DNA from 4 places in the Paenibacillus sp. IHB B 3084 genome. Region 4 is predicted to be linked to each of the others. Evidence: a T-box and tRNA genes for the amino acid it is inferred to sense, from the RefSeq annotation. Region 4 holds a T-box; the other regions hold tRNA genes.

Region 1 (7,331 bases), 2.2 Mb from region 4:
CACGAAAATGTCAGCCAGCTCAGCAAATTGCTTCGCCAATTCAGGATCATTTTTCTCTTCTCCTGAATAGAAACGTACATTTTCAAGTAACAGCACGTCGCCGTTTTGCAGTTCAGCCACTTTCGCTTTAACAGCCTCACCAACTGCTTCGTCCACTTTAACAACAGGCTTTTTGAGCAGTTCAGACAAACGCACGCCAGCAGGAGTCAGACGCATGGATTCAACAACCTGACCTTTTGGACGTCCAAAGTGACTCGCCAAAATAACTTTTGCACCTTTTTCAATCAGGTAGTTAATCGTTGGCAAGGTTTCACGAATACGCTTGTCATCCGTAATTTTACCGTCCTCAACCGGAACGTTAAAATCTACACGAACAAACACCCGTTTTCCATTCAGTTCTATATCACGTACGCTCTTTTTGTTCATCTCCATATTCCTCCGCACCCTTTTAATTTTACGAAACAGGAATTTAAGGCACATTTTGATATATAAAGAGCGGAAACAATAACTGCTGTTTCCGCTCTATGATGTTGCGCGATAAGACTGTTCTTACTTAGCCAATTTAGCGAAGTATTCCAACGTACGGATCAATTGTGCTGTGTAGGACATTTCGTTGTCGTACCAAGCTACAGTTTTCACCAGTTGTTTGTCGCCAACAGTCAGGACTTTAGTTTGAGTTGCGTCAAACAAAGAACCGAAAGTGATACCTTTGATGTCGGAAGAAACGATTTGATCTTCAGTGTAGCCGTAAGTTTCAGCATCGGAAGCTTCTTTCATCGCAGCGTTGATTTCTTCAACAGTTACGTTTTTCTCCAGAACAGTTACCAGTTCAGTCAGGGAACCAGTTGCTACTGGTACACGTTGAGCCGCGCCATCCAGTTTACCCTTCAGTTCAGGAATTACCAGACCGATGGCTTTAGCAGCACCAGTTGTGTTAGGAATGATGTTTTCAGCTGCTGCGCGAGCACGACGGAAGTCACCTTTAGCATGTGGAGCATCCAAAGTGTTTTGGTCGCCAGTGTAAGCATGAATTGTAGTCATCAGGCCTTCAACGATACCAAATTTGTCTTGCAGTGTTTTAGCCATAGGAGCCAGGCAGTTCGTTGTGCAAGAAGCACCGGAGATTACAGTTTCAGTACCGTCCAGAATTTCATGGTTTACGTTGTAAACGACAGTTTTCATGTCGCCAGTAGCTGGAGCGGAGATAACAACTTTTTTAGCGCCGCCTTTCAAATGTTTCTCAGCAGCTTCTTTAGTTGTGAAGAAACCTGTGCATTCCAGAACGATATCTACGCCCAGGTCTCCCCAAGGCAGTTCTTCAGGGTTGCGGTTAGCCAAAACTTTAACTTCTTTACCGTTTACTTTGAAGAAGCCATCGTGTACTTCTACTTCTCCTTGGAAAGTACCTTGTGTTGTATCATATTTCAACAGATGTGCCAGCATTTTGGAATCTGTCAAGTCATTAATTGCTACTACTTCAATACCTTCCACGTTTTGAATCCGGCGGAAAGCAAGGCGTCCAATACGTCCGAAACCGTTAATACCAACTTTAACTGTCATGAGTGAGTTCCTCCCAAAGTTCGTTTAGTTTATATATTCAAGACAGACCCGAAAGCCCGTCAAGACAACACAATTCATAAATCCGTATTAACCATTCAAATAATGGCTTACAATTTCAGCAGCAGCGCCTTCGTCGGTGACAAGAATATCTTCCTGCCCGAAACGCAGCACTGCATGAATAGCGGCCGCCTTGCTCTTACCTCCAGCTACGCCTAGAACCGTCTCGGTACGCCTGATATCCTCCAAACGGAGTCCAAGCGTCAGCATTTTGTGAACAACGACGCCGTCTTCGTTAAAATAATAGCCAAACGATTCGGCAACCGCGCCCTCACTGCTGATCTGGGCAAAGGTTTCGGGGTCAAGCTTGCGTCTGCGTGCCATCGCTATAGCGTTGCCTATCCCGTGAATGATGATCCGACTCTCTCGAATCAGGCTCAAAATATCCTGAATATTCGTATCTTCAAGCAGGGAGTTGTAAGCATGATTGCTGAGCAAATCCGGTACATGGAGCAGACGGTATTGTGAGCCGACCTTACGAGCCATTGTGGAAGCAATTGTGTTCGCCTGCATTTCCATGCTTTCTCCCAAACCCCCACGTGCCGGTACGAACCATCCGCCCTTAAGTGGGCCATTAGCAGGTAGTGTCAGTTGGTCCGCCACGTCGGCAATCGTCGTGCCACCTGTTACGGCGACCACATCCTCGTCGTCCATAACGCCCAGCAGCGCTTTTGCCCCAGCACGGCCCAGCTCCTGCTTCGTTAAAGGAGAAGCATCCGAATCCCCCGGAACGACAACCACCTTCCTCAAACCATAGGCTTGGCGAATCTGATCCTCCAATTGGGACAGGCCGAACAAGTTGTTCGCAATCGGCTCCAGCTGTTCCAGCAGATCCAGTCCTGCTTTGCTCACCTTCATGCCCACACTCTCAATCTCAATCAGCCCTTGGGCTTTAAGAAGATCGGTTTCGGCGCGCAACACGCGCTCGGTCATGTTTAGTGAAGCCGCCAGCGTTCTGCGTCCAATAACATCGGACAGCATAATCTGATGCAGGATTGTGTACCTTTTTTTCAAAACATCCATGAGGTCGGGCAGAAGCTGCTTCTGTATTTCTAATATCTTTCGCATGCTTTCCACTCCCGCACACTTCTAAGTTCTGTCTCTAATGCTATATCACTAACTGGTCTTAAAACGTCCCGGGTTAACTTTTTAAGTCCCACGTATATCTTAACCAATATTTGCTCTACATGCAAGTCTATCTGAACCTATATTTCTCAACTTTTTATGTGAATATGCGCACGTAATAAAAGCTTGCAATTCAATGCCGTATATCATATAATCATCTTTGTTTCCAATTAGCTGTGCGCCCGTGGTCCAACGGATATGACGTAGGCCTCCGGAGCCTGAGATCGAGGTTCGATTCCTCGCGGGCGCGCCATTTTTATGAATGTTTAAATGCTTCTATATACTATTTTAACCAACTAGAGCGCAGAGGGCTCTTTTTTTTGACCATTAGTTTGACTTTCTTTGACTTTTTGTTTGAAATTGTTTATCATGTGGTTAATACGGTAACAGTTTATAAATAGGGACGTGTAATCGGCATGTCCACCAAATCCATTAACGATATTAAAGGGAGGTTTTTTGACGTGAGCTATGTTCCTATGGTAGTAGAACAAAGTAACCGCGGCGAACGCGCCTATGACATTTATTCCAGACTGTTGAAGGATCGCATTATTTTGTTGGGCTCGGACGTCAATGACGTTGTAGCCAACTCTATTATTGCGCAAATGCTGTTTTTGGCTGCCGAAGATCCTGAAAAAGACATTCACTTGTATGTTAACAGCCCTGGCGGTTCGATCACAGCCGGTATGGCCATTTTCGATACGATGCAATATATTAAACCTGACGTGTCTACGATTTGTGTAGGTATGGCGGCTTCCATGGGTGCGTTCTTGCTGAACGCAGGTGCCAAGGGCAAACGTTTTGCTTTGCCAAACAGCGAGATTATGATTCACCAACCGCTGGGTGGCGCGCAAGGTCAAGCAACGGATATTGAAATCCGCGCCCGCCGCATTCTGAAAATGCGCGACAAATTGAACCGCATTCTCGCAGATCGCACAGGCCAACCACTGGAGCGCATTGAAAAAGACACCGACCGTGACTATTTCATGTCCGCAGATGATGCCAAGGAATACGGTATTATTGATAAAGTGCTAACTAGCTCCTCTCCAGAAGGTGTATAAGAGAACGAATTATTGTCTCTGAATAGCTGGTAAACCAAAAAAGCTGCCTACCGGATAATTGTTTCCGGTAGGCAGCTTTTTTTGGGTTTACTGTTCTTTTGGGTATAAATAATCCAAATGATTCATCTGTACTACTCATTCTGTCCAGCAAAAGGCTTGCTGCCTTGAGGCAACAATTGACCAAACGAATAAGTGAACTCAGGAATACCATACGCATAAGGCCCATACTCATACAAGTCAAACACAATCGTCACACCGCTATTCGTTACATAAAAATTTGGATTAGCCGCAATATCCTTGAAGCCACCAAAGCCGCCTTCATTCACCATTGGACCATTAATTTTTTTCTTCAGGTCGCTATTAAGAAACTGTTTGTAATTAGGATTGGCCTTCAGCACGTCAGACAATTGCAGCAATTTCCCATCAGCGAGTGAGAACGTATATCCTTTACGGGCCGTCATACCATGAGCACCAGCCGTATCGGAGTAATCCTCCATAATGATGCTCAAAATCCCTTGTTGGTTATGGGCAATAGCAAAATCATTACTGAAAGTATACGGTCTTTCTACTGTAGGTTCACCCTCTGCTACTTGCTTTTTGCCTGCTGCCAGTACTCCCTCCGCTTGCTTTTTGAGCACACTATTAATGGCCTGCTGAGCTTCAGGGTTTAGCTGGCCACCGCTGATTTGCGGGTACTTAACCTTGTAGGAAACCTTTGCATCACTCGAAGCCGGAAGAGATTGGGACGTAATCGTGATCGGATTTAGCTTGCTTTTACTCAATGTTACTGTTTTCTGAGCTGCATTCCACTGAGCATCGATACCCAGATAGTCTTTCAGCAGACTCATAGGAATGTACAGCTTCCCGGCGATCTGTTTGGCGATCATACTACGCGTGCTGATTCCGTTAACATTGACATAGGTATACGAGGAAGAGGACATGACGAAAAGCTTGTTGTACCCACTACCTACGGTATAAGTCGCTGTTTTGGCATCATAACTCACCGGAATCCCTAGGCTGTCCCGCAATGCTGCTACGGGAATCAATGTGCTTCCGTTCACCCGAATCCCTTTGGTGGCCAACGCTTTACCATTCCATTGGATAGAAACACCTGGTTGCTGTGCTGTAGTCTGTTGTTTGGATGAAGCTGCCTCGATATAGGAAACAGGAACAACTGCGACTCCTACTAAAATTCCCGCTGCCAGCAGTGCGGAGCCCCATTTTTTTGTATGCTTGTTCATATGAAGTATTCCTCCTGTTGTAGATGTGTACTGTGTATTGATTACTTTACTTATTATATCTATACCCCAATGTTCGTTGTTTACAATCTGTACACTCTCCGATTTCAATCTGTACATCTAGGGGGCCCAGCTATTACAGACTCATTACAAAATAGTTTCGACATATAAAAAAGCCAGCAAGTCATCCTGCAAATAAAGCAGGACGCTCGTGGCTTCGTTATAATCTGTACGTTAGTTCAATTCGTATTGTGCCGATACTTGGACCTTCACAGTCACTTGACCGGATTGTATTTCTGTTCCGCCGCTTGTATCCAAGAGCGCTTTACTCATAGCAGCCTCACGTTGTGTGAAGATTTGGGCATCTCCCCCATCTACCGTTACGTTCAGGAGAGTTCCAAGCCCTCGTTTGGTTGCCTTCGCTACAGCATTCGCTTTGGATTGAGCATTTCCCAACGCCTTTGCAATCGCTTCTTCTTCATAAGCTGAAGAGTTCTCTACTGAAAAACGTACGTTATCCACGTTGTTCGCTCCGGACTGTGTGGCCCCATCCAGCAATTGACCGATTTTATCCAAATCACGGTATTTAACGGAAAGTGTATGGTTGGCAATATAGCCTTTAAGCTTCTGTCCAGTTTTTTCGTCGTAGGTATAGTTAGGCTGCACGTAGAACTGGCTCGTCTGAATGTCGTCCGCACTGATGCTCCACTTTTCTTTCAGCAGTTGTGTGACCTTACTTATTTTAGCGGCGTTGGCTTTTTGGGCAGCGGCTGCTGTATTTCCTTCAGATTGTACGCCGATGGATAGATAGGCAATATCGGGTTTAACCAATACTTCCCCGCTGCCACTCACATTAATCACACTGCTTACCGTCGTAGATGCTGACGCGGCATAGGCGCGATCTGCTCCTGTCCATAATCCTACCGCTACTACTCCTGCCAATAATGCTCCTGCCAGAACTGCTGTATTTGCAGCTTTTGTCCAATGTTTCATCATATTCGCCCTCTTTTCTTGATGATGTGTGTACCTTCCAGACGGAAACAAAGGGAAAAGGTTGCAGTTAGGCACCATATTTCCGAACAGAGTACCACCACAGGATGTAAATTACTTGTAGCTTGGGCCAAACACAGCGGCGGTATTCAAAGAGACCCCCATTGGAGCAGCCCAGCGGGGGATTGACCACTCTGTTTTTCCGGATACAAAAAAAGCCCCCAAAGGGGCTTTTCACTAAGAGCATTTACCATATCACAAAGCAGATGTTTGTTTATTGATTTTCCAGCTCTACCTTACTAACCAGACTTACTAAAGCGTTTACAGCCTGCTCGGCGTCCGCACCTTCAGCACTAATGTTAATTTCAGTACCTGTACTGATGGCAAGGCTCATAATACCCATAATACTCTTGGCATTAACCTTTTTGTCTTCTTTTTCCACAAAAATCTCAGATGAATATTTATTCGCTTCCTGTACGAACAACGCAGCAGGTCTGGCGTGCAGTCCTGTTTTCAAGCGTACGACTACCGGATGTTTTGACATGTCAGCTTACCCCCTCATCAAATAAATCTGGACACTACTTACTCCATTTTATTTATCACATTATAACATTAACCCGGGACAGACACTAGAAAAAAAACTAAAAAAACCGGGGCAGAAGCCCCACAGACATTCCTTTTATGGAATCAGGCCATTTTCTCCCCTGATTTTGTCAGCCATCTCGTCAATTTTGCGAAGACGATGATTTACACCCGATTTACTCACGACCCCTTTGAGCATTTCCCCGACTTCTTTCAAATTCAAATCAGGATGAGCGAGACGTATTTCCGCCACCTCCCGCAGCTTATCTGGCAGCGTATCCAGCCCGACTTCCCTCTCCAGCAACTTGATATTCTCAATTTGCCGGACAGCAGCTCCAATCGTCTTGTTCAGATTAGCCGTTTCGCAATTAACAATCCGGTTCACGGAATTTCGCATATCGCGCATGATGCGGACATCCTCGAATTTGAACAAAGCCTGATGCGCGCCAATGATGCTGAGTAGCTCAATGATCTTTTCGCCTTCCTTGATGTAGAGAATAAAGCCTTTTTTTCGCTCAATGCAGCGGGCATTCAGATGAAACTCATTCGCCAGATCGACCAGCGCCTGGCAATGCTCCTCATACATCGAGGAAATCTCCAGATGGTAAGACGATCCCTCCGGATTGTTCACAGAGCCACCTGCCATAAAAGCGCCACGCAAATAAGCCCGCTTACAACAGTTTTTCCGAATGATATCCCGATTAATCCCGTCCGTGAACAT
Region 2 (7,331 bases), 1.8 Mb from region 4:
CGCTGGATTCCAGTCCGGTCACAGTATATTTTTCATCATCTTCTCCTGCCGGAGTTCAATATTATGTGCCTGTAACACGGTTGGTCAGCCCGGAAAAAGATCGTGTTCAGTCCGCGCTGCATCAGTTGATCCAGGGTCCGCAGACCCAGGACGGATTACAGGAAGTCATGACAGGGGAGACGGCTCTGAAATCTGTGGAACGCTCCAAAGATAACGTGATTACGGTATCGCTCTCGGATGACATGTTTGCCAAGGGAGAAGCGGTGCCTGCCGAGTTTCTGGAATCGGTCGTGCTGACGGCGGCAGATAATTCAGAGGATGTGGTTAAAACTAAAATTCGAATTGAACTGAACGGTGAAAAAAGCGTGATTGGACAAAATAATCAGAATTATGGAGAACCTGTAGCCAAGCCGCAGCATATTAACGAAATTCCTCTTTAAGGGCGGCGAATCGTCCTTGGGGTGCTTTTGCCTGCACACTTTGGTAGAATAAATGTATAAGAACAGGTTGCATACGACGTAGGAGGAAAAAGCATGAGTAGATCTAACGGACGAAACGGTGATGAGCTGCGCCCAATGAAATTGACAGCAGGAGTAAATAAGTATGCGGAGGGTTCTGTTTTTATAGAGGTTGGCGAGACGAAAGTCATCTGTACGGCTACCGTGGAAGAACGCGTTCCACCCTTTATGAAGGGACAAGGAAAGGGCTGGGTAACGGCAGAGTATTCCATGCTTCCGAGGGCGACCCATACGCGTAATCAGCGAGAAGCTGCACGTGGGAAGCTGACAGGCCGGACGATGGAAATTCAACGTCTGATCGGAAGAGCGCTGCGTTCGGTTGTGAATTTGCAGGCGCTGGGTGAGCGGACAATTACGCTCGACTGTGACGTGATTCAGGCGGATGGCGGCACACGCACGACCTCAATTACCGGTTCTTTCGTAGCGCTGGCGATTGCTGTAAATAAAATTGCAGTCCAGCACAAGCTGCCTGTTTTTCCAATTACCGATTTTCTGGCATCCGTCAGCGTGGGGGTTGTTGGTGGCAAGGCGCTGCTGGATCTGAACTATGAAGAGGATTCGAAGGCCAAGGTAGACATGAACCTCGTGATGACGGGTGGCGGCAAGTATGTCGAGCTGCAAGGTACGGGTGAAGAAAGTCCGTTCGACCGTCATGAGCTGGATCAACTGCTCAGCCTGGGTGAACAAGGAATTCTGCAAATGATCGAGCGTCAAAAAGAGGTGCTCGGACCGATTGCAGACAAGATCGGAGCAGGACGTGCGGGGGCTGGGGCCTGATGCTATTGGAGGGTCCGGTTGTTATTGTCGCTACGAAGAATAAAGGGAAGGTGCGGGAGTTCGCACATGCCTTTGCTCCGTTTGGCAAGGAAGTCAAAAGCATGTACGACTACCCCGATATTCCTGATGTCGTTGAGGATGGTAAAACCTTTGCCGAGAATGCGCTGAAAAAGGCCAAAGCGGTCGGAGATGTGCTCGGATTGCCTGTGCTGGCTGATGATTCCGGCCTGTGCGTGGATTTGCTGGACGGAGCGCCGGGCGTATACTCGGCCCGTTATGCTGGGGAAGGCGCCAGCGATCACGAAAACAATATCAAGCTGCTCGACGTTCTGGAATCGAAGCAGCTTGGTGATGATACCGGACAGCCTTTGCTAAGCCCGGCTCAATTCGTCTGTACCTTGATTCTGTATAATCCGCAGACAGGGGAGGCCTTGGAATCGACCGGCTCGGTGGAGGGCTGGATTACAACGGAAACCGCAGGCAGCGGGGGATTCGGCTATGACCCGTTGTTTTATTTGCCGGAGTTTGAAAAGACGATGGCCGAGCTGACGCTGGAACAAAAGCAAGCCATCAGCCATCGTGGTGTAGCATTGCGGGACTTGGCGAACAAGCTGGGGAATCCGCAGGCATAGTTTGATATAAGTAACAGGCCAGACACATAACGATCAAAAGGCTATCCGCCAGCCATGAGCTGCGGATAGCCTTTTTGACATTCACATTGTTTCGTACACAACGAACCAATCGCCGTTCTTTGCCTCGAAGCCTGCTACTTAGCTATTGGCTAATCCTTACCGAATCGCTACCTTGTAAGTGCGCAGCCAGTTATCCACTTGAGCCAAATACGCGAACAATTGAGGTCCTGACATCAGTTGACCGAACCAGGGCAGGTTGGTAGATGCCTCCGGTGAGGCCGCGATATCCCGCACTTTTTGGGCATCAATCAGCTTCAGCAGTGGGGAGGAGGAATCATCCAATAGATCCAGCGCCTGTTTTTTCACAGCAGCAAGATAGGAAGGGTTATGCGTTTTGGGATACGGGCTTTTTTTGCGATACAGCACATCATCCGGCAGTACACCCTCCAGCGCCTTGCGCAAAATACCTTTTTCACGTCCGCCCGTCATTTTAATACTCCACGGGATGTTCCATACATACTGCACCAGTCGATGGTCGCAATACGGCACCCGCACTTCCAGTCCGGCCCCCATACTCATCCGATCCTTACGGTCCAGCAGAGTAGGCATAAAGCGGGTGATGTTCAGATAGGACATGACGCGCATTTGCGCAGCTTTACCTGTTTCCCCCGGCAGCTTCGGCACTTCTCCTACCGCTTCCGAGTATCGGTCGTTCAAATACTCCAAGGGCTTGATCCAGTCCCGCACCTCGGGAGACAGCAGACTTGCTCTCATGTCGGGAGCGACTGCCCACGGGAACGTATCCGAATTGAGCATTTCTTCACGATGGAACCACGGATATCCGCCAAACACTTCATCCGCCGCTTCACCGGAAATGGCGACAGTGGCTCCTTTTTTAATCTCCCGGCAAAAGAGATACAGCGACGAATCCACATCCGCCATACCGGGCAAATCCCGCGTTAGCGTGGAGTTGTTCAGCGCTGCTACGACCTCGGGCGTATCGAATTGGATCCAGTGATGGTTCGTGCCTAACTCATCGACCATCCGCTGAATCCAGGGAGCATCGGCGCCGGGCTGGAACGCATGGGCTTTAAAATGCTTGTCGTTATCCACATAATCGACCGAATACGTATGAACTTGTCCCTGTCCGGTACGCTTGTAATAATCGACAGCCAGCGCTGACAGTGCGCTTGAATCCAGACCGCCCGACAGCAAAGTGCATACCGGAACGTCTGAAATCAGTTGCCGCTCCACCGTATCCAGCAACAGCTCGCGTACCTTGAGTGCTGTTTCTTCGGTGTTATCCTCATGCGCAAAGCTTTCCAGCTTCCAGTAGGCTTGAATGCGCACACCGTCGCGGCTGTACGTTAGCGTATGTCCGGGGCGTAACTCCTTCATGGACGAATAGACGCCGTGTCCGGGGGTGCGTGCAGGACCAATAATAAAAATTTCAGCCAAGCCCTCGGCGTCGACTGCGGCTTCTACCGCAGGGTGCTGAAGCAGCGCTTTGGGCTCCGAGCCAAATACGAATACATCTCCGGTTTGGCTGTAAAATAACGGCTTCACTCCCAGCCGATCGCGTGCCAGAAACACCTGCTCTCGCTCACTGTCCCAGACCGCAAAGGCAAAAATGCCGTTCAGCCGATCCACACAATCCGGGCCCCACTCAATGTAGGCTTCGAGCAATACCTCTGTGTCGCATTGTGTCCGGAAAAAATGCCCTCGCTGTTGCAGCTCTTTTTTCAGCTCAGGCGCGTTATATATTTCCCCGTTATATACAATCGTATAAGTGATATCCTCAAGCTGCCGGATCATGGGTTGAGCGCCGTTTTCCGGGTCCATGACGCTCAGTCTTCTGTGTCCGAAGGCACACGGGTTGGATATCCAGGTGCCTGCAGCATCCGGTCCGCGATCGGAGAGCGTTTGCGTCATATTGAGCAGCAGCTCCGATTGATGCATTAGGTCTCCGTTCCACTGTATGAAACCAGTAATTCCGCACATGTCTGTTCATCCTCTCTTTGTCGTGTTCATCCAGTGTTGGGATGAAACAAAAACTAAATCCCCAGTTCATCAGTATATATGCCGAAAAGGAGCATAAAATGTCTGTCCGTTCCGAAAACTACAAATGGGGCAACCCGTGTATTCGCAAGGAAGGAGGAAGGCAAATGTACTACATCAAGGATGCTAAAATACGCCGCTTCACCGAACTTGACGGAGTGCGCTGCGCTGAGGTAGAGGTGCGACCCGGTGCGGCAGATGACCCGGAACTGCTGGTCTACATCACCGCCACCAATCAGCAGGATCGTCAGGAAGGCTATGACGTGGTACGCATCATTCGTAATGACGCCGATTTGGCGCTGGATTGGTACGATAATAATCTGCATTCCGCGTTTGAGGAAGTGACGGACAAGGCTTTTACCGACTCCACACACATTACGGCTGGGGAAGAACGAGAAAAGTTTAAAAGGGAATTGCTCTCCTATGGGCAGCTCAGTACAGAGTTTGCCAAGGAGTTCGGGGCATGAGGATATGGTGTGCTATTCCTCGGCTTCTGTTGATTTGGGCTCCGGCGCCATCGCCGAATCAGCGTGAAAGGAGGGGGAAATCATAGACAGCAAAGCGAAGTATAAAAAAATAAAGGCAGCAGTTATATTCATAACAATGAGTTCGCGGAAGAAATGCTGGAGAAAAACGTAAGACACGAGGTACGGAGAAGTCCTAAACGCTTTGGTAATAAATAAATAAATAAATTTGTATATTGAAAATTTTTAAAGAAGCCTCCGTTTCCCGCTTAACTCGCGGAATAAAAGGAGGCTTCTTCTTCAGATTTATGCGGCTTCACGGAGCGTCATGATACCTTTGTAGATGTTGTAGACAAATACCCCGAGATAGACCACAGCGAATAGCAGCACAAACCCGATTACAGAACCTGCATGATTCGCCGTTGCAATAAAATACAATAGCGGAATCGCCGCGATAATAGGGAAAATGTGCGATAAAATAGCCTTTTTTGCATGTCCCTGAACATACTCGTCCCGTACTGCAATCCACACAATGACAGGCAACAGAAAAGGGGCGAAAAAAATACTGAAATAACAAAGTGATGACAGTAGACCTCTCACGGATTTTATACCTCCTTCGTAGCATGGCCTTTTGTACATAATACCCCGTCAGCGTCCAAATGATTCCTTTTGCAGCCTGTTTACTTGTACGATAAAAAAATGCTTTTGACAGTTAGCAAAAATATGATATAATAATCAATGCGCTGAATACATAAGGTTCCAACGAATACCATTTTGTCCCAGTAGCTCAGCTGGATAGAGCAACGGCCTTCTAAGCCGTCGGTCGGGGGTTCGAATCCCTCCTGGGACGTACAGCAAAAAGCTTCCTACATGTTAGGAAGCTTTTTGTGTTCCAGTGGGATGAGAACAGCTACAAGAGTGTAAAAGTATACCAACTATGCTATTGAACGCTAAAAGGGGCGTTTGTGAAGGCAGAAATAGGGAAGCAATAAGGGCTGCCTAGAAGCAGAAGATCATCTGTACTAGTGCAGCCACTTATATGCTGGTGTTATTTTTTTTCACATACTGTGATGCAGTTATTTAAGAAATGATCATTAACAAGGAATCTTCAATAATAGGCCTGGGTTAATGAGATCAGGATTTTTGATATGATTCATCGCCGCAAGCGTTTGCCATGTCGTGCCGTAATACGTAGCAATTATATGGAGTGACTCTCCCTTTTGTACAACATGATGATGACATGTTCCCCCCTTAGGTGATCCTCCTCCCGGAATGATCAAAACTTGGCCCGGGTAAATGTTGTAAGGCGACATAATCCCGTTAGCATTGGCAATGTCCCTCCAATCGACATGATACATTTGGGCAATCAAATACAGGGACTCGCCGGGTCGAACTGTGTGACTCATAGTTGCTTCCTCCTCGAAAATGTTTTTAACAAAATCAATGTATGTTTGCCAAGGGGGAAATGTCACAATAAGTTAAAAAATTAATATGCTGAGGGAGAAGAATAAAACACTAAGAGGCCTCCGTCGGACGTCCGACGCGGCCTCTTTTTTGCTTGCAGGATTCAAAAACTTCGAACTTAGAACGTGATATACCACTAAAATGGTAGAAAAAAAGCTTCACTTTTGTTTTATACTGTTGCTTTCGCCTTATGCGCAAAAAATTGTGGCAAATGCTCTTTATGCGCTTCTAGCAATTCATCCAGCACCGTTTGGGCGATGTCACCGCTTGGTACGAGCGGATTCAGGGTGAAGGCTTGCAGAGCTGTTGCGTAGTCACCCGTTACTGCCGCTTCAATCGTCAACTCTTCCATCGCCTTCATCACTTGCAGTAAACCGCGCTGTGCAGGCGAGAATTTGCCAAAGTTTACGGGTTCTGCACCATGTGCGCGAATCACACTGGTAATTTCAATCGCGCTGTCATAAGGAACATCATCAATTGCACCATTGTTACGTGTACTAACCACCATCAGGGTGCCTTTGTTGTTATAGATGGAATTAATAATTTCACAGGCTGCATCGCTGTAATGCGCACCGCCGCGTTTGGATAGTTCCTCCGGTTTGTAATCCAGATTCGGATCTTTATACAGTTCAAACAGGCTTTCTTCCAGACGTTTGACGACTTGACCCCGAGTTCCTTCATTTTTGGCTTCCTCTAGTTCTTCCTTCAGCATGTTATCGGTCATATAGTAATAACGATGGTATGGACAAGGCAGCATTTTCAAATGACGCACTTGATCATACAGGAAGCGCATGTTCTTAATATTTTCAACGACTTTCTCCGGTTTTGCGCCAGGCGAGTACAGTCCTTCGATTACTTGCTCTGTTAGTTCGGTGCCTGTCTTGTCGTATACCTTGTGCCAGTGCAGATGGTTAATTCCTGCAAATTTAAAGAACAGCTCTTCTTCCGGTTTGTCCAGTACAGCCGATGCACTCTTGATCGCGCCGATTGGAACATTACATAATCCAATCACTTTGTCCCACTGACCATAACGAAGTACGGCTTCGGTGACCATACCCGCAGGGTTGGTGAAATTGATAAGCCACGCATTCGGACATAGTTCTTTCATATCTTCAACAATGCTCAGGATGACAGGAATGGTGCGGAAGGCTTTGAACATTCCTCCGGCACCGTTGGTTTCCTGACCGATCATACCGTGTTTTAACGGAATACTTTCATCTTTAATCCGGGCTTCAAGCAAGCCTACCCGAAATTGAGTCGTTACAAAATCGGCATCAACCAAGGCTTCCCGGCGATCCAGCGTCAAATGCACTTCACAATCAATGCCTGCTGCCTTCACCATCCGTTTAGCCATGGCTCCCACGATCTCCAGCTTTTCGCGTCCTGCCTCAATGTCTACCAGCCACAATTCCCGAATG
Region 3 (7,331 bases), 1.7 Mb from region 4:
TTTGGTGGGATTTAAGTAAATCTAATCTTTGACCGCTCCGGCGGCAAGATCGGAAATAAACTGGCGGCTAATGAAAAGAAACAAAATGATAAGCGGCAGTACAGCCAGCAGGGTGCCAGCAATGACCATCGCATAATCCGTATTGTAAATCCCGTTCAATTGGGACAGTGCAATCTGGAGCGTAAATTTGCGCGCATCGGTTAATACAATTAACGGCCATAAATAATCATTCCATGCTCCTATGAAGGTGAATGCGCCGAGAAAAGCGAACGCAGGACGTAGAATCGGGAGCGCCACATTCCAATACAACCGAAAAAAGCTGCATCCGTCCATCCGCCCCGCATCCAGCAGTTCCGTTGGAATGGATTCCTCCGCATATTGGCGTATCCAGAAGATGCCGAAGGCATTCACCATCCCCGGAATGATCAGTGCTTTGAACGTACCTACCCATCCAAAGGTAGCCATCATGACAAAGGAGGGGACAAGCGACAGTTGGGAAGGGACCATCATCGTAGCCAGCAGGATGATGAATAATGCTTTTTTGCCCGGAAAATCAAATTTGGCAAATGCAAAACCGGCCAGTGAATCGAAAAACAGCACCAACAGGGTAACGGAGCTGGCTACAAAAAGCGTATTAAAAAAGGCTCCGGCAAAATCAATCTGCTGCAATACTCTCGTCACATTGCTCCAGAAGTGGCTTCCAAACCACAACTGTGGTGGAAAACGATAGATGTCCGAAGTTGTACGGGTAGCCATGACGATAAGCCAGTAAAAAGGAAACATCGACAGGATCATTCCCGCCAACAGCCCAGTATATAAAATAACGGATTTTACACGTGCCTGCATCATGCTGTAAAACCCCCTTCATGCCGTTATTTTTTGCCTTGTACGAGTTTCCAGTTCACGATGGAGAACAGGGCAATAATGAGGAACATGCCCCATCCGACGGCTGCACCATATCCAAAATAGTTGTTAATGAACGATTCACGATACAGGTACAACACAATGGTCATGCCACTTGCTCCGGCACCACCGTCATTACCGACCAGTACCTGTGGCTCGGTGAAGAGCTGCATGCCCCCGATGGTGGACGTAATTACGGTAAACAGGATGACCGGACGAAGCATAGGAATGGTGATGCGGAAGAAAGCTTGCGCTCCAGTTGCCCCATCTATTTTCGCAGCCTCATACAGCACATGCGGAATACTCTGGAGTCCGGCCAGGTAGATGATCGCGTTATAGCCGGTCCATCTCCATACAACCATGGAGGAAACGGCGATTTGGATCCCCCACGGCACATTCAGCCACTGGATCATAGGCAAGCCCAGGGTGCACCATGTACTAAACTCTATCGCGTGGTTTCAGATTGGAGACTACACCAATGCGGCAGGCGAGGTCGTTCATGGTGACCTGACACGTTTCTTCGCAGGCGATAAATCGGCAGGAATGTTTATGTCCGGCTTGCGGTATATCCGTTTCATAGTTAATCAGAGCCAATCCTTGTAAAATCCCTGCGGCGGGTAGTGTGGCTACTGGAAGCATTAACGACTTGCCAATTTTTTGCAGAAATCTCAGCATAACATTCTTCCCTTCTTCGTCGAGTTTGGGAGCGTCGTACCATCCTGAAATTCTTATTTTCGTCTATTTTTTACATCATAAATCGGGAAATCTGACACGGTCAACGATTATTTTAGTACATAAAAAGACGCAAATCCGCAGTTGACATCGCTTACAAGCTTATATAATATCAAATTTAAGTTAATAATCGTGACGGAGACAAGAGAGCCACGCAGACATCCCATGCAAGAGCACAGGGGGCGGTTTGTGATGGCTTTTCTTTTTTTGTGCGCGGTGAAAGCGATTAAAAATCGGTTGATCTATTGAGGAGGTAGGTTGTATGTCGCCATACGCAGCCGAATTCGTAGGGACAATGATCCTTATTGCTCTAGGTGGCGGAGTGTGCGCAGGGGTGTCCCTGAAAAAATCATTTGCCCACGGCTCTGGCTGGATTGTGATCGGATTCGGATGGGGGCTCGCGGTCGCCGTTGCGGTATATGCGGTTGGCCAGATCAGCGGAGCACATTTGAATCCGGCGGTGACGCTGGCGCTTGCATTTCAGGGAGCTTTTCCGTGGAGGGATGTTCCGGGCTATATTACAGCTCAGCTTCTTGGGGCCATGGCGGGTGCCGTGATCGTGGTTCTGCATTATTTACCCCACTGGAAAGAGACGGAGGACACAGCAACCAAACTCAGTGTATTTGCTACAGGACCGGCTATGGATCATCCGTTCGCCAACGTGCTTAGTGAAATGATAGGTACTTTCATCTTTGTTCTTGCTTTGCAGTCATTCGGTGCCAACTCCTTTACTGAGGGACTGAAACCACTTATTGTGGGTTTTCTGGTTGTCAGTATCGGCTTGTCCTTGGGCGGGACGACAGGTTATGCTATTAATCCGGCTAGAGATTTGGGCCCGCGTCTTGTGCACTGGTTGCTTCCGATTCCCGGTAAAGGCACATCTAACTGGAAATATGCCTGGGTGCCAATTGTAGGTCCGTTGCTGGGGGGCTCTTTCGGAGGGTTGTTTTACCAGACCGTATTTAAAGGGAATATGACTCCAGCTTTCTGGATTGTGTTGGGTATGATTGTAGTGGTACTTATGATTACCTTTCGTTTCAGCCGTACTTATAAAAGTGATAAAGCTAATAAAATAACAGCATAAAATGAGCGGATTACAGGGGGAGAGATCAACGATGGAAAAATATATTTTGTCACTGGATCAGGGAACGACAAGCTCAAGAGCGATTTTGTTTAACAGTAAAGGGGATGTGGTGTACTCGGCTCAGCGGGAGTTTCCGCAATACTTTCCTCATCCCGGCTGGGTAGAACAGAATGCGAATGAAATCTGGAGTTCCATTCTTGGGGTCATTGCATCCTGTCTATCCGAATCCGGTGTAAAAGCGAACCAAATTGCCGCTATCGGCATTACCAATCAGCGTGAATCGGTAGCCGTGTGGGACAAAAATACAGGACTTCCTGTGTATAACGTACTTGTATGGCAGTCGCGCCAAACCTCCGAGATCTGCGAAGAACTGAAGCAGCAAGGGCATCAGGAGCTATTCCACAGTAAAACAGGGCTGTTGATTGACCCGTATTTCTCAGGCACAAAAGTGAAGTGGATACTGGATCATGTAGAAGGTGCGCGGGAAAAGGCAGAGCGAGGCGACTTGCTGTTCGGTACGATTGATTCGTGGCTGATCTGGAAGCTATCCGGCGGCAAGGCGCATGTGACCGACTATTCCAACGCAGCCAGAACACTGATGTATAACATTTATGAGCTAAAGTGGGACGAAGAACTGCTGGACATTCTCGGTGTGCCAAAAAACATGCTGCCTGAGGTACGGCCTTCTTCCGAGGTATATGCTCATACGGTGGATTATCATTTTTTTGGTCAAAATATACCGATTGCAGGCGCAGCGGGTGACCAGCAGGCGGCTCTATTTGGTCAGGCTTGTTACGAAAAAGGGATGATCAAGAATACTTACGGCACAGGTTGCTTCATGCTGATGAACACGGGCGATCAACCGGTGGAGTCCAAGCATGGACTTATTACGACCATCGCTTGGGGGCTGGAGGAAGGCAAGGTGCAATATGCGCTGGAGGGGAGTGTCTTTGTAGCGGGTTCGGCGATTCAGTGGCTTCGTGACGGTCTGCGCATGTTCCGTGAAGCCAAAGACAGTGAAGCCTATGCAGCCCGCGTTCCCTCTTCGGAAGGGGTGTATCTGGTACCAGCTTTTGTCGGCCTGGGCAGTCCATACTGGGATAGTGAGGTGCGTGGAGCGATGTTTGGCCTGACACGTGGCACCACGAAGGAGCATTTTATCCGCGCAACACTGGAGGCACTTGCTTACCAGACGAAGGACGTGCTTGCAGCGATGGAAATTGACTCCGGCATTGCCGTGAAGACGTTGCGGGTGGATGGAGGAGCCGTGCTGAACAATTTTCTGATGCAATTCCAGAGCGATATTCTCGATGCCACAGTAGAACGGCCTGTGATCCATGAGACGACGGCACTCGGAGCCGCATGTCTGGCAGGTTTGGCGATTGGATATTGGAAGAGCATGGATGAGCTGCGCAAGCGTGTGAAGGTGGAGCGGTCTTTTGGCCCCGCTATGGATGAAGAAACGCGCAGCAGTTTGTATGAGGGCTGGAAAAAGGCCGTGAATGCGACGATGGCCTACAAATGAGTGTTGTAACCGTGAAAAAGAAGGCTGCTCTTTGCAGAGCGGCCTTTGTCATAGTTTTAAAGAGGAATTATGCTGAAATATCCTGCAATTCTAATATAACGGGACAGTGATCGCTGCCTGTAATATGGCAATCAATCTTCGCATCTGACAACAACGGGCGAAGTCTGTCCGAGACGAGAAAGTAGTCGATTCGCCAGCCGATATTCCGTTCTCTCACCTTCGGCATGTAGGACCACCAGGAATAAACATCCGTTCGGTCGGGATAAAAGTGTCTAAAAGTATCTATAAATCCAGCGCTCAGCAACTGCGACATTCTGTCACGTTCCTCAGGCGTAAATCCGGCATTTCCGTGGTTGGCTTTCGCATTTTTCAGGTCAATTTCCTGATGAGCCACGTTCAAATCGCCGCAAACAATGACAGGCTTCAACGTATCCAGCTGTTGCAGATAGCTGCGGAATCGGTCTTCCCATTCCAGTCTGTAAGGCAGTCTGGACAAATCCCGTTTGGTATTCGGAGTGTACACATTGACCAGATAGAACTTCTCAAATTCCAGAGTAATGATTCTACCTTCCGGCTCTTCATTTTCCTCCAGGCCATAATGTACGGAAAGCGGTTTGATTTTGGTGAAAATAGCAGTGCCAGAATATCCTTTTTTTTCGGCATAATTCCAATACTGCGTGTATTCCTCCATGTTCTCCATGACAATTTGTCCCTCTTGAAGCTTGGTTTCCTGCACGCAAAATATATCGGCATCTGTTTCTTTTACATAGGTATAAAATCCTTTGGTCACACAAGCTCTTAAACCATTGACATTCCAAGATATGATTTTCATTTATTAATTCTCCCTTGCCGTACCAAATATGTAAGCATACTGCTTTATTTCTGTGGCACTTCGTCAGTTCCATGCTCGTCGGAAAATATTTAACATTAGATGATAGCATTCTCAGCGTTTTTTTGAAGTGGATACGAACTTTTCTACATTAGAATAGAATATATTTTTTTGTGCGGGGGCTGTGAAACGAAAAAAAGCTCCCTTACGGAAGCTTCTCACGATAACGTCCCAGGAGGGATTCGAACCCCCGACCGACGGCTTAGAAGGCCGTTGCTCTATCCAGCTGAGCTACTGGGACATAAAATTCAAGCGAATATTAATATATCACATGGATAAAAAAGATTCAAGCTTTATTTCGCATATATCCGGAATTCAGGCTTTCTTTAGCATAAAAATCAAGGTAGCTATCGTTTTTTTTGCCTCATAAAAGGGTATGTTAGAATACAGGTGAATATGTGGAAGACGAGAGGTTGGACTTCGGCCGCTGTTTCTCATATAATCTACAAATACTTTAGCTTGCGGTGGAGAGGGGGTGCCTTGAATAAAGGACTCCAAGGTGACGACAAAAGAAAATAATATTGTTTTGTTTCCGAAGACACTGGATTACTATCAAATTCAACTCACTGTAATGCTTGAAAACGAACGTTACGGAGAGGCGATGGCGATGCTGCGTTTTTTGATGCAATGTCAGGGTCAGGAACAGAAGCAATACGAAGAGTGGGATGCCCTTTTACAATGGCTGGAAGCCGCGTTTCCACAATATGCCGACAGAGGGGCGGAAACGGACGCTACGGAAGAAGATGAGGTCAGTGAAGCAGAGCTGGCCCGCCGAAATGCGCGCTTCAAGCAGGAGCAGGATGCAGGCTACGGCAACAAGTTGCTACGTATGGCTATGGATGAACCGTTGTCGGAACAGACGATTTTAGCGCTGGAACAACTGTCTTATCTGGATCTGCCGGAAATCGACGATGCGCTGCTTAACTGGATTAAGGAACGGGAAATCCACCCTCTGCTTCAATTCCGTGTTTTGCAGACACTACGACGACGCGGAATGGAAGGGACGATCGAAATCAGCCGGGGAGATGAGAAGGCAGAAATCGAGATTGAGTCTATTCCGTTGCGGCCGGATGAATTTCCTGAACCGATTATGCGTATTCTGGAGCGGGTGGCCGATCAGACTGAAGTGCATGAGCCTACGCTGTTCTATTTTGCGCAGGAGCTATGGTCGCAGTTTGTGATGGCGGTGTACGGTACGAAAGATTACAGGTCAATGCTGGTGGAGGAGGACGGGATGCCGGATATTTGGGCGGCAGCACTCCATCAGACGGTATCGGAGAGTCTGAGCGGCAACAAGGATGAGGAAGAAACCCGTGCTATATACGGCATTACCGATGCGTTGCGCTTCCGTTTTGAGCAGGTATACCGGTCGATGCGTCTATTCGTAGCGGCGGGAATGAACACTCCATAACGGCCGGAAACGGTTACTTGTGAAGCATTCAAAGGGCTGCCCTTGAAAAAGATAGTAATGTTAGATATACTATAGTGGTTATTTTGTGTGCGTTGATCGTATGAAAACTAAGTGAAGATTTTGTTGGAGGGGAAAGCATAAAATGAAAGCAACTTGGGAGAAAATAGAGAAGAACCTTGGGGTTCTTGAAGTTGAGGTTGACGCGGATCGTGTAGCCGCTGCACTCGACAAAGCTTTTAATAAAGTGGCTAAACAAGTAAGTGTACCAGGATTCCGTAAAGGTAAAGTACCACGTCCTATTTTTGAAAAGCGTTATGGTATTGAAAGCTTGTATCAGGATGCAATTGACTTCCTGCTGCCAGAAGCCTACAGCCAAGCTGTAGAAAAAACGGATATTTTCCCGGTAGACAGCCCTGACGTTGAAATTGATCAATTCGCTAAAGGCGAATCTTTCAAATTCAAAGCCAAGGTTACTGTTAAGCCTGAAGTGACTTTGGGTGAGTACAAAGGTGTAGAAGTGCCTGTAAGCAAACTCGAAGTAACTGACGAAGAGCTGGCTCAAGAGCTGGAGCGTTTGCAACAACGTCATGCCGAGCTGGTTGTCGTTGATGAAGATGCTGCACAATCCGGCGATACGGCTATTATCGACTTTGACGGTTCTGTGGATGGCGTTCCATTCGAAGGCGGACAAGCTGAGAAGTATTCTCTGGAGCTGGGCTCCAATACGTTCATTCCTGGCTTTGAAGAGCAAGTGATCGGTTTGCACACAGGCGATTCCAAGGACGTT
Region 4 (7,331 bases):
CGGGCGCAGGAAGCAGATGCGGCGATTTGGGGAGCACGGGCAGCTTATGTAGCGGGTTTTGACGCAACATCTAATATGCTGGCAGGTGAGCACTTTGGTATTCCGACGAAGGGAACACATGCTCATTCCTGGGTGCAGACCTTTATGAGTGAGCAGGAGGCTTTTGACGTGTATGCGAAGGTTTTACCGGATCAGGTCACACTGTTGGTGGACACCTTTGATACGCTGGAGAGCGGCGTTCCCCATGCGATTCGGACAGCGAAGATGCTGGAGAGCCAGGGCAAACGTATGAATTCAATCCGCCTGGATAGTGGTGACTTAGCCTATTTGTCCATTCAGGCGCGGGAAATGCTGGATGCTGAAGGCTTGGATTACGTACAAATTGTAGCCTCCAATGATTTGGATGAAAATACGATTTTCAACTTAAAGGCCCAAGGTGCGCGTATCGATGTATGGGGTGTGGGGACACAGCTCATTACAGCTTCGGATCAACCTTCATTGGGCGGGGTGTACAAGCTGGTCGAACGGGAAGTAGAAGGCGAAATGCTGCCGACGATTAAAATTTCGGGTAACCCGGAAAAGGTTTCCACACCGGGCAAGAAGGATGTATATCGTATTATAGATAAGAAGAAAGGGAGAGCTGTCGCCGATTATATTTCTTTTCCGGACGAAGATCGTCCGCGCAATGGAAAGCGGCTGAAACTCTTTAACCCGCTGCATCCGTATATGAAGAAGTTTGTGGAAAATTACGAGGCAGTTCCGATGCTGGAGCCTATTTTCGTAAATGGGCAGAAAGTGTATGAGCTTCCCGGACTGGACGAAATTCGCGCATACCATACTTCCCAGCTGCAACTGTTCTGGCCGGAATATTTGCGGAAGCTGAACCCGGAAATTTACCGTGTAAATCTCAGTGAAAAGGTATGGGGGCTGAAACAAAAGCTGATCGACAGCTATATGCAGCCAGAAGTGGAAGAAAAGGAATAGTTTTAAGAGGCACCCTGCAAATGATGGGGTGCCTCTTTGTGTTTCAGAGCGTGAGAGGGAAATCTGTGTGTTATTTGTAAATCTCCCTCATGACATGCCGCAGCTCAGGTATAATAATGCGCTCCATCGCCAAACGGACGGCTCCACGCGAGCCTGGCATAGAAAATACGGCTGTCCGGCCCACGGTGCCAGCCACAGCACGACTCAATATCGCTGCTGAACCTATATCCTCAGCAAAGCTTAAATAACGGAAGATTTCCCCGAATCCGGGCAGTTCCTTATCCAGCAGAGAGGATACGGCTTCAAATGTGGTATCACGCGGGGAAATACCGGTGCCGCCTGTCAAAAGTACGGCCTCAATGTCATCGCGTTCAGCGGCTTCGGATACGAGCTGCCGGATGCCGTCATAGTCGTCTTTGACGATAACATATCGGACTACCTGATAGCCGTTCGTTTCCAGCAAATCCATCAGTAGGCGTCCTCCGGTATCTGTCTCTACGGTACGGGTGTCGGAGACGGTTACAACCATGCAGCTAACCTGCTGCGGGGCCTCCAGTCGATGCTCCTCTACAGAAGATATATTCATTGCAATGCTCACTCCTCAATCTATGGTTAGACATACTCTTTTTTTACAATAGAGGAACGATCGCGGGTATGCAAGTCAATAGTGGACACGAGGAAGCGGTGTGATTTATTCCCTTGCACGGATGGGTTGGAATATAGTACACTTCCTTACATAAGTCAGGATTTTTTGTTTGGTCATTGATGAAAGCGTGAACAACGGTTGATTAATCTCAATTGTCGGCGGGTAATAATACAGCAGGGTCAACAACAGGGAGGTAATGTATTATGAAACATTCATACCAACAATGCGTGGATGCTTGCCTGGAATGTATGAACGCTTGCAACGTCAGTTATGTGGCGAGCTTGAAGGAATATGATTTGGCTATGCTGCGCGAGTGTATTCGAGTGAGCCGGGAATGTGCAGAAATATGCGGGTTTGCCGCTCAAATGCTGGAACGCGGAACGGAATTTGCCGAGCAAATTTGTGAGCTGTGTGCCAGAGCCTGTGAAGTATGTGCTGCTGAATGCGGTAAGCACGCCCATGAGCATTGCAAGCAATGTGCAGAAGCCTGCCGCCGTTGTGTTCAGGCATGCCGCCAAATGGTGGCTGTGTAATTACATATAATCGAGTCAGCGCCTGAACAGAAAATAAAACATTGCTTTCTACAGGATAGGTTTGTATAATGATGGGAATTAACGTCTTGGAACGGGAGAGTAGCAGGGGAGCCATATCATTACAGCGAGCCGGAAAAGGTGGAAGCCGGTATGAGGCCCAACGTGAAGCGCACCCGGGAGACGGTTGTTCCAACACGGAGTTCCGTTAGTAGTTCAGCCCGGCAGACACCGTTATTTGTCATTGGAGTGAAATCGGCGATTATGCATAGTTCATTGCACAATCCGATTTACGAAGAGTGGTACCGCGGGGATATTAAAGTTCTCGTCTCTTGAATAATTCAAGAGGCGGGAGCTTTTTTTGTTAGATTCTAATGAAAAAAAGGAGAGAAAACCATGCTGTTATCGACCGCTACTCAGGCTATTTCTGCCCATACGGGCTTGGAGGAAAAGGAGATTTCCTCTTTATTGGAGGTACCGCCACAACCGGAATGGGGGGATGTAGCGTTTCCCTGTTTTTTGCTGGCTAAAAAGTTTAGGAAGGCTCCGCAGCAAATTGCGTTGGAACTGGCGGAGGCCATAACCCGTAAGGAAGGACTGACTGCTTCGGCATCAGGAGCCTTTGTCAATATAACACTGGGGCGTTCCGTTCATATTCCACTGATGCTGGCTGAATTAAACAAACCAGAATTTTTCAAGCCAGTTCTCGGACACGGACAGCGGGTAGTGATTGATATGTCTTCACCCAATATTGCCAAACCGTTTGGTATCGGTCATCTTCGCTCTACTGTCATCGGCGCTGCACTGTACCGCATTCTCGGGGAAACGGGGTTTGTTCCGGTTAGTGTGAATCATCTGGGGGATTGGGGAACACAGTTTGGTAAGCAAATTGCGGCTTATAAAAGATGGGGAAATGAGGAGCAGCTACAGCAGGATCCGATTGGGGAATCGCTGAAGCTGTACGTGCGTTTTCATGAGGAAGTCGAGCATGACCCGTCTTTGGAGGACGAAGGTCGAGAATGGTTCCGCCGTCTGGAGCATGGAGATACCGAGGCTCAGCGGCTATGGGAGTTTTTTGTTGAAGTCAGCCTGCGTGAATTTGATCGCATGTATCAGCGTCTGAACATTACATTCGACCATGTGCTGGGAGAGAGCTTTTACAATGATAAAATGAAGGCAGTTGTTGCCCAATTAAGGACGAAAGGTTTGCTGGAAGAAAGTGAAGGTGCGCTTGTGGTGCGTTTGGAGGATAAAGGACTGCCGCCTTGTCTGATCTTGAAAAAGGATGGGACTACCATCTACCCGACACGGGATTTGGCTACGGCGATCTATCGTCATGAGGTGATGAAAGCTGATCGGTTGCTGTACGTGGTAGGTGGAGAGCAGCAGTTGCATTTCCGGCAAGTGTTTGAGGTGCTAAAGCGTGCAGGGGAGATGTGGGCGGAGCAGTGTGAGCACGTGCCGTTTGGTCTGATGCGTTTTGCAGGTAAAAAAATGTCCACAAGACGCGGCAAAGTCGTGAAGCTGGAAGAGGTACTGGATGAAGCGGTAGCCCGCGCTCTATCTATCATCACTCAGAAGAATCCCGATTTACAGGATCAACAGGAAATAGCCGAGGATGTCGGCATCGGGGCGATCATTTTTGGCGACTTAAAAAATAACCGCCTGAACGAAGTAGATTTCTCACTGGAAGACGCGTTAACCTTTGAAGGTGAGACAGGTCCTTATGTACAATACACACATGCACGTATACGCAGTCTTTTGGAAAAAGCTCATGCTGGCACTGGTACGTTGGCTGGTTCTAGTATAGATGTTCCCGCGGGGAACGTCATGCACCTGATTCAACGTATACATCAGATGAAATGCTGGGGGATGCAGGCTGGGCGCTGCTTAAGCAACTGGTTCGTTATCAGGGTCAACTGGTGCGTGCGGCTCGGCAACTGGAACCTTCGGTTATCGCGAGGTTTGCGCTGGATACGGCGCAGGCGTTCAACCGCTTTTACGCCAAGGAACGGATTGTCGATGGTGGGCCGTGGCGCATTCAGTTGGCTGAACAAACTGCTGATATTTTGGCACATACGCTGCAAATTCTTGGTCTGAAAGCACCCTATCGGATGTAGCCAAATGGCCTGAGGAAAAATGCCCGCAAAGTGAGTATCCTTAGAATGTAGCCTAGGACGTGAGCAGAAAAGAGTTAAACGGGTTACACTAACTGTAAGTATCGTAAGCTTTTTTTACAATCAATTTTTGAGTATCTGAAACATTTGTTGATAGTATTGCGTCGATAAGTATAGAAGAAATATAGTAAATATGGAGGTGCATCTCATGAAAAAAAACAAAAGCGTGACAGCAGCTTTGCTCGTGATCTGTTCGTTGGCAGTGGCTACGTCAGCTTCTGCTTTTCGTGATATAAAAGGAACCGAGCAGGAGAAGATTGTAAGTTCGCTTCAGAACAGAGGGATTATTCAGGGCATTACCAAGGATAAGTTTGCGCCTGATCAATCACTTACGTATGCACAAGGGGTGCATTTGGTCGTTAATGCGATGGATCTTCAGGTTATGCCGGATTTCACGACGGGTTCCTTCGCAAATATTCCGTCTTCGGCATGGTACGCCAAGTCTTACCGGATTGCGGCTCAACACCAAATTCCTTTGTCACCGGATATTGATCCAAGCACTCAGATGACAAGAGAACAATTCGCGAATATACTGTACAAAGCGGTTAGTGCAACCGGAGAATATCCAACAGTCCGCATGTACATTAATGTGGCGGATGGTAAGAAGCTGGACCAAGATTCAAGCGAAGGGGTTCAGTTCCTGCTGTTGACCAAAATTGCAAAATTAGATAAAAAGAGCAACTTTAGTCCGGACCGTAAGGTAACCCGAATGGAGGCAGCAGAGATGGTCTATAATGCATCCGAATTTGTGCAAAATCATAAACCGATAGAATCTACTCCAGAAAATCCGGCTGAGCCTTCAGATCCGGGCCAGCAAAATGGTATTAGTATGAGTGTAGAGAAGGTGAATGACCAACAGAATAAGGTAACATTAACCCGGTTCCAGGCACCCAATCCCGGTTACGGTATTGAAGTGGATCATATCGACTATGTAGATGACGCCAATGCAGTGATTTACTACAAGTTGACAAGTCCAAAGCCGGGGGAAATGAATATCCAGGTCATTACGGATACCCACACCAGTACCCTGGTGGACAGCAAGTACAAAGTTACGATAAAGGCAGTAGAGGGAACCGTTTTTCCTCCTACAGGACCAGGCACCTCGGTAGCCCAATAATAGTTGTAGCCTACACACGAAGCATGTGTTTAGAAAAAAGTAAAACAGCAAGCCTCCATTGTATTTATCCGGAGACTTGCTGTTTTTTTATGCATGCTTTGTGGGCTTGCTTTATGCGCTTCCTCCAGCCAAGCCAGGTCCGTTTTGACCTGTGCCCGGTTTTTGCAAGGAGCTGGTACTTGCTCGGGTATCGGCTTTTCCAGAAGTCGCAGCTCCTGCTGCAACAACAGTTTGCTCTGCAAGCAAAGCTTTCTGTTCCGACGATGCAGTAGAGGATGCATTTGTATCTGTTCCCGCTGTTCCTGACTGGAGCTGATACATCTGGAAGTAACGACCGCCCTGAGCCATGAGTTCGTCATGGTTACCGCGTTCGACAATCTCACCCCGATGCAGCACCAGAATTTGGTCCGCACTGCGGATGGTTGACAGACGGTGAGCAATGATGAAGGTAGTACGCCCTTTCTTGAGCACCTCCAGCGCAGATTGGATAAGCGCCTCGGTTTCAGTGTCAATATTGGCAGTAGCTTCATCGAGAATCAGAATCGCCGGATCAAAGGCCAACGCGCGGGCGAAGGAAATGAGCTGACGCTGCCCGGCTGATAAAGTACTTCCTTTTTCGATCACTGGCTCGTCAAAGCCTTGTGGCAAGTGGGCCAGCAGTTTGTCAGCCCCAACATCACACAGTGCTTTGTTCACCTGTTCTCTGGTAATCCGGCTATCTCCCAGACTGACATTGGAGGCTACTGTACCTGTAAACAAATATGGATCTTGAAGAACGATTCCCATATGATGGCGTAGCCACTGCTTCGGAATGTCCTTGACAGAGGTTCCGTCAATGGTGATCGTTCCTTTTTGCGGATCATAAAACCGGAACAGCAGGTTAATAATCGAGCTTTTGCCTGATCCGGTATGTCCGACGAGAGCAACCGTTTGGCCGGGATGTGCAGTAAAGGAAATATGTTTAAGGACAGCATCCTTTTTGTAGGCAAAGGTTACGTCGTCGAACTCCACCAGACCTTTGTAACGCGGCATCGTGCCGTCTGTTACCTGTTCTCCGGTTTCATCCATCAGTTCAAATACCCGCCCCGAGGATACGATTGAAGCATCCAGCACCGCAAGCTGGTTGACCATACCAGTCATCGGTTGGAACAGTCGTCCCAGTACATCGACGAAGGCGTATAGTACGCCTAGTGATACAGCACTGCCAGTCGTGCCAAGCGCCTCGGCTCCGAAATACCACAACACGACGGCAAAGGCAAGATTTCTCAGCACATTAACCAGATTGTGTGAAGTGAAGGCGTTCAAATTCAGCATTTTATTCTGATGCTTCATATAATCATCGTTCAGTTCTTCAAACTCATGTTGCGTTTGTTTCTGGTGCCGGAACACGCGAATAATGGACATCCCTTGAATAGATTCGTTGATAATTGCATTAATCTCACTGAGCCGGGACCGAATGATCGTATTAAAGCGGGTGGCGACTTTGCGGTACAGTACAATCCACAAGATCAGTAGCGGTACAATGAACAGAGAGATCAGACCCAGTCTGAAGTCCAGCAAAAAGAGTGCGACATATACCCCGGCCATCGTCACAATACCTGAAGTGAAGTTCGACAGTACGGCCACGAATAAATCTTTTACCGCTTCTGTGTCATTTGTAACACGGGATACGACCTTACCTGCGGGCAGATTGTCAAAAAAGTAAACTGGCAACCGTTGAATGTGTGCATAGAGGTCAAGCCGAAGCTTTTGAATAACCTTGTTGGCCGAGGATTGCAGCCAGTAGGTTTTGCCAAATTCAGCAAAGATCGAAATGACCAGAAAAAAGCAATACCAGCCAATCAGTTGAAAGATACCGGGCATTTCCGGCTTGTAAA

Evidence for each region. A T-box is a leader RNA that pairs with one kind of tRNA and senses whether it is charged. The one in region 4 lies ahead of argS (arginine--tRNA ligase), so its partner is inferred to be a tRNA-Arg.
Region 1: it has a tRNA-Arg gene. The T-box ahead of argS (arginine--tRNA ligase) is inferred to sense a tRNA for this amino acid. The anticodon was not compared.
Region 2: it has a tRNA-Arg gene. The T-box ahead of argS (arginine--tRNA ligase) is inferred to sense a tRNA for this amino acid. The anticodon was not compared.
Region 3: it has a tRNA-Arg gene. The T-box ahead of argS (arginine--tRNA ligase) is inferred to sense a tRNA for this amino acid. The anticodon was not compared.

Annotation. Positions count from the first base shown of each region.
Region 1 covers NZ_CP013203.1:2,384,336-2,391,666, forward strand. The annotation lists gene ASL14_RS11145 (phosphoglycerate kinase) at 1-426, opposite strand, end outside; gene gap (type I glyceraldehyde-3-phosphate dehydrogenase) at 550-1,560, opposite strand; gene ASL14_RS11155 (sugar-binding transcriptional regulator) at 1,648-2,685, opposite strand; tRNA gene ASL14_RS11160 (tRNA-Arg) at 2,921-2,995, shown strand; gene clpP (ATP-dependent Clp endopeptidase proteolytic subunit ClpP) at 3,204-3,800, shown strand; gene ASL14_RS11170 (PdaC/SigV domain-containing protein) at 3,932-5,041, opposite strand; gene ASL14_RS11175 (SIMPL domain-containing protein) at 5,273-6,031, opposite strand; gene ASL14_RS11180 (HPr family phosphocarrier protein) at 6,303-6,572, opposite strand; gene whiA (DNA-binding protein WhiA) at 6,708-7,331, opposite strand, start outside.
Region 2 covers NZ_CP013203.1:3,956,760-3,964,090, forward strand. The annotation lists gene ASL14_RS18560 (GerMN domain-containing protein) at 1-440, shown strand, start outside; gene rph (ribonuclease PH) at 534-1,295, shown strand; gene ASL14_RS18570 (XTP/dITP diphosphatase) at 1,295-1,927, shown strand; gene asnB (asparagine synthase (glutamine-hydrolyzing)) at 2,084-3,928, opposite strand; gene ASL14_RS18580 (hypothetical protein) at 4,093-4,452, shown strand; gene ASL14_RS18585 (magnetosome magnetite crystal formation protein family) at 4,756-5,049, opposite strand; tRNA gene ASL14_RS18590 (tRNA-Arg) at 5,226-5,299, shown strand; gene ASL14_RS18595 (LysM peptidoglycan-binding domain-containing protein) at 5,544-5,855, opposite strand; gene ASL14_RS18600 (6-phospho-beta-glucosidase) at 6,083-7,331, opposite strand, start outside.
Region 3 covers NZ_CP013203.1:4,002,966-4,010,296, forward strand. The annotation lists gene ASL14_RS18770 (carbohydrate ABC transporter permease) at 22-849, opposite strand; partial or broken gene ASL14_RS18775 (carbohydrate ABC transporter permease) at 873-1,328, opposite strand; gene ASL14_RS18780 (hypothetical protein) at 1,342-1,578, opposite strand; gene ASL14_RS18785 (MIP/aquaporin family protein) at 1,898-2,719, shown strand; gene glpK (glycerol kinase GlpK) at 2,751-4,244, shown strand; gene ASL14_RS18795 (exodeoxyribonuclease III) at 4,312-5,076, opposite strand; tRNA gene ASL14_RS18800 (tRNA-Arg) at 5,301-5,374, opposite strand; gene ASL14_RS18805 (hypothetical protein) at 5,633-6,544, shown strand; gene tig (trigger factor) at 6,687-7,331, shown strand, end outside.
Region 4 covers NZ_CP013203.1:211,463-218,793, reverse strand. The annotation lists gene ASL14_RS00975 (nicotinate phosphoribosyltransferase) at 1-984, shown strand, start outside; gene ASL14_RS00970 (MogA/MoaB family molybdenum cofactor biosynthesis protein) at 1,055-1,570, opposite strand; gene ASL14_RS00965 (four-helix bundle copper-binding protein) at 1,834-2,163, shown strand; T-box leader at 2,242-2,496, shown strand; partial or broken gene argS (arginine--tRNA ligase) at 2,557-4,280, shown strand; gene ASL14_RS00950 (S-layer homology domain-containing protein) at 4,486-5,454, shown strand; gene ASL14_RS00945 (ABC transporter ATP-binding protein) at 5,566-7,331, opposite strand, start outside.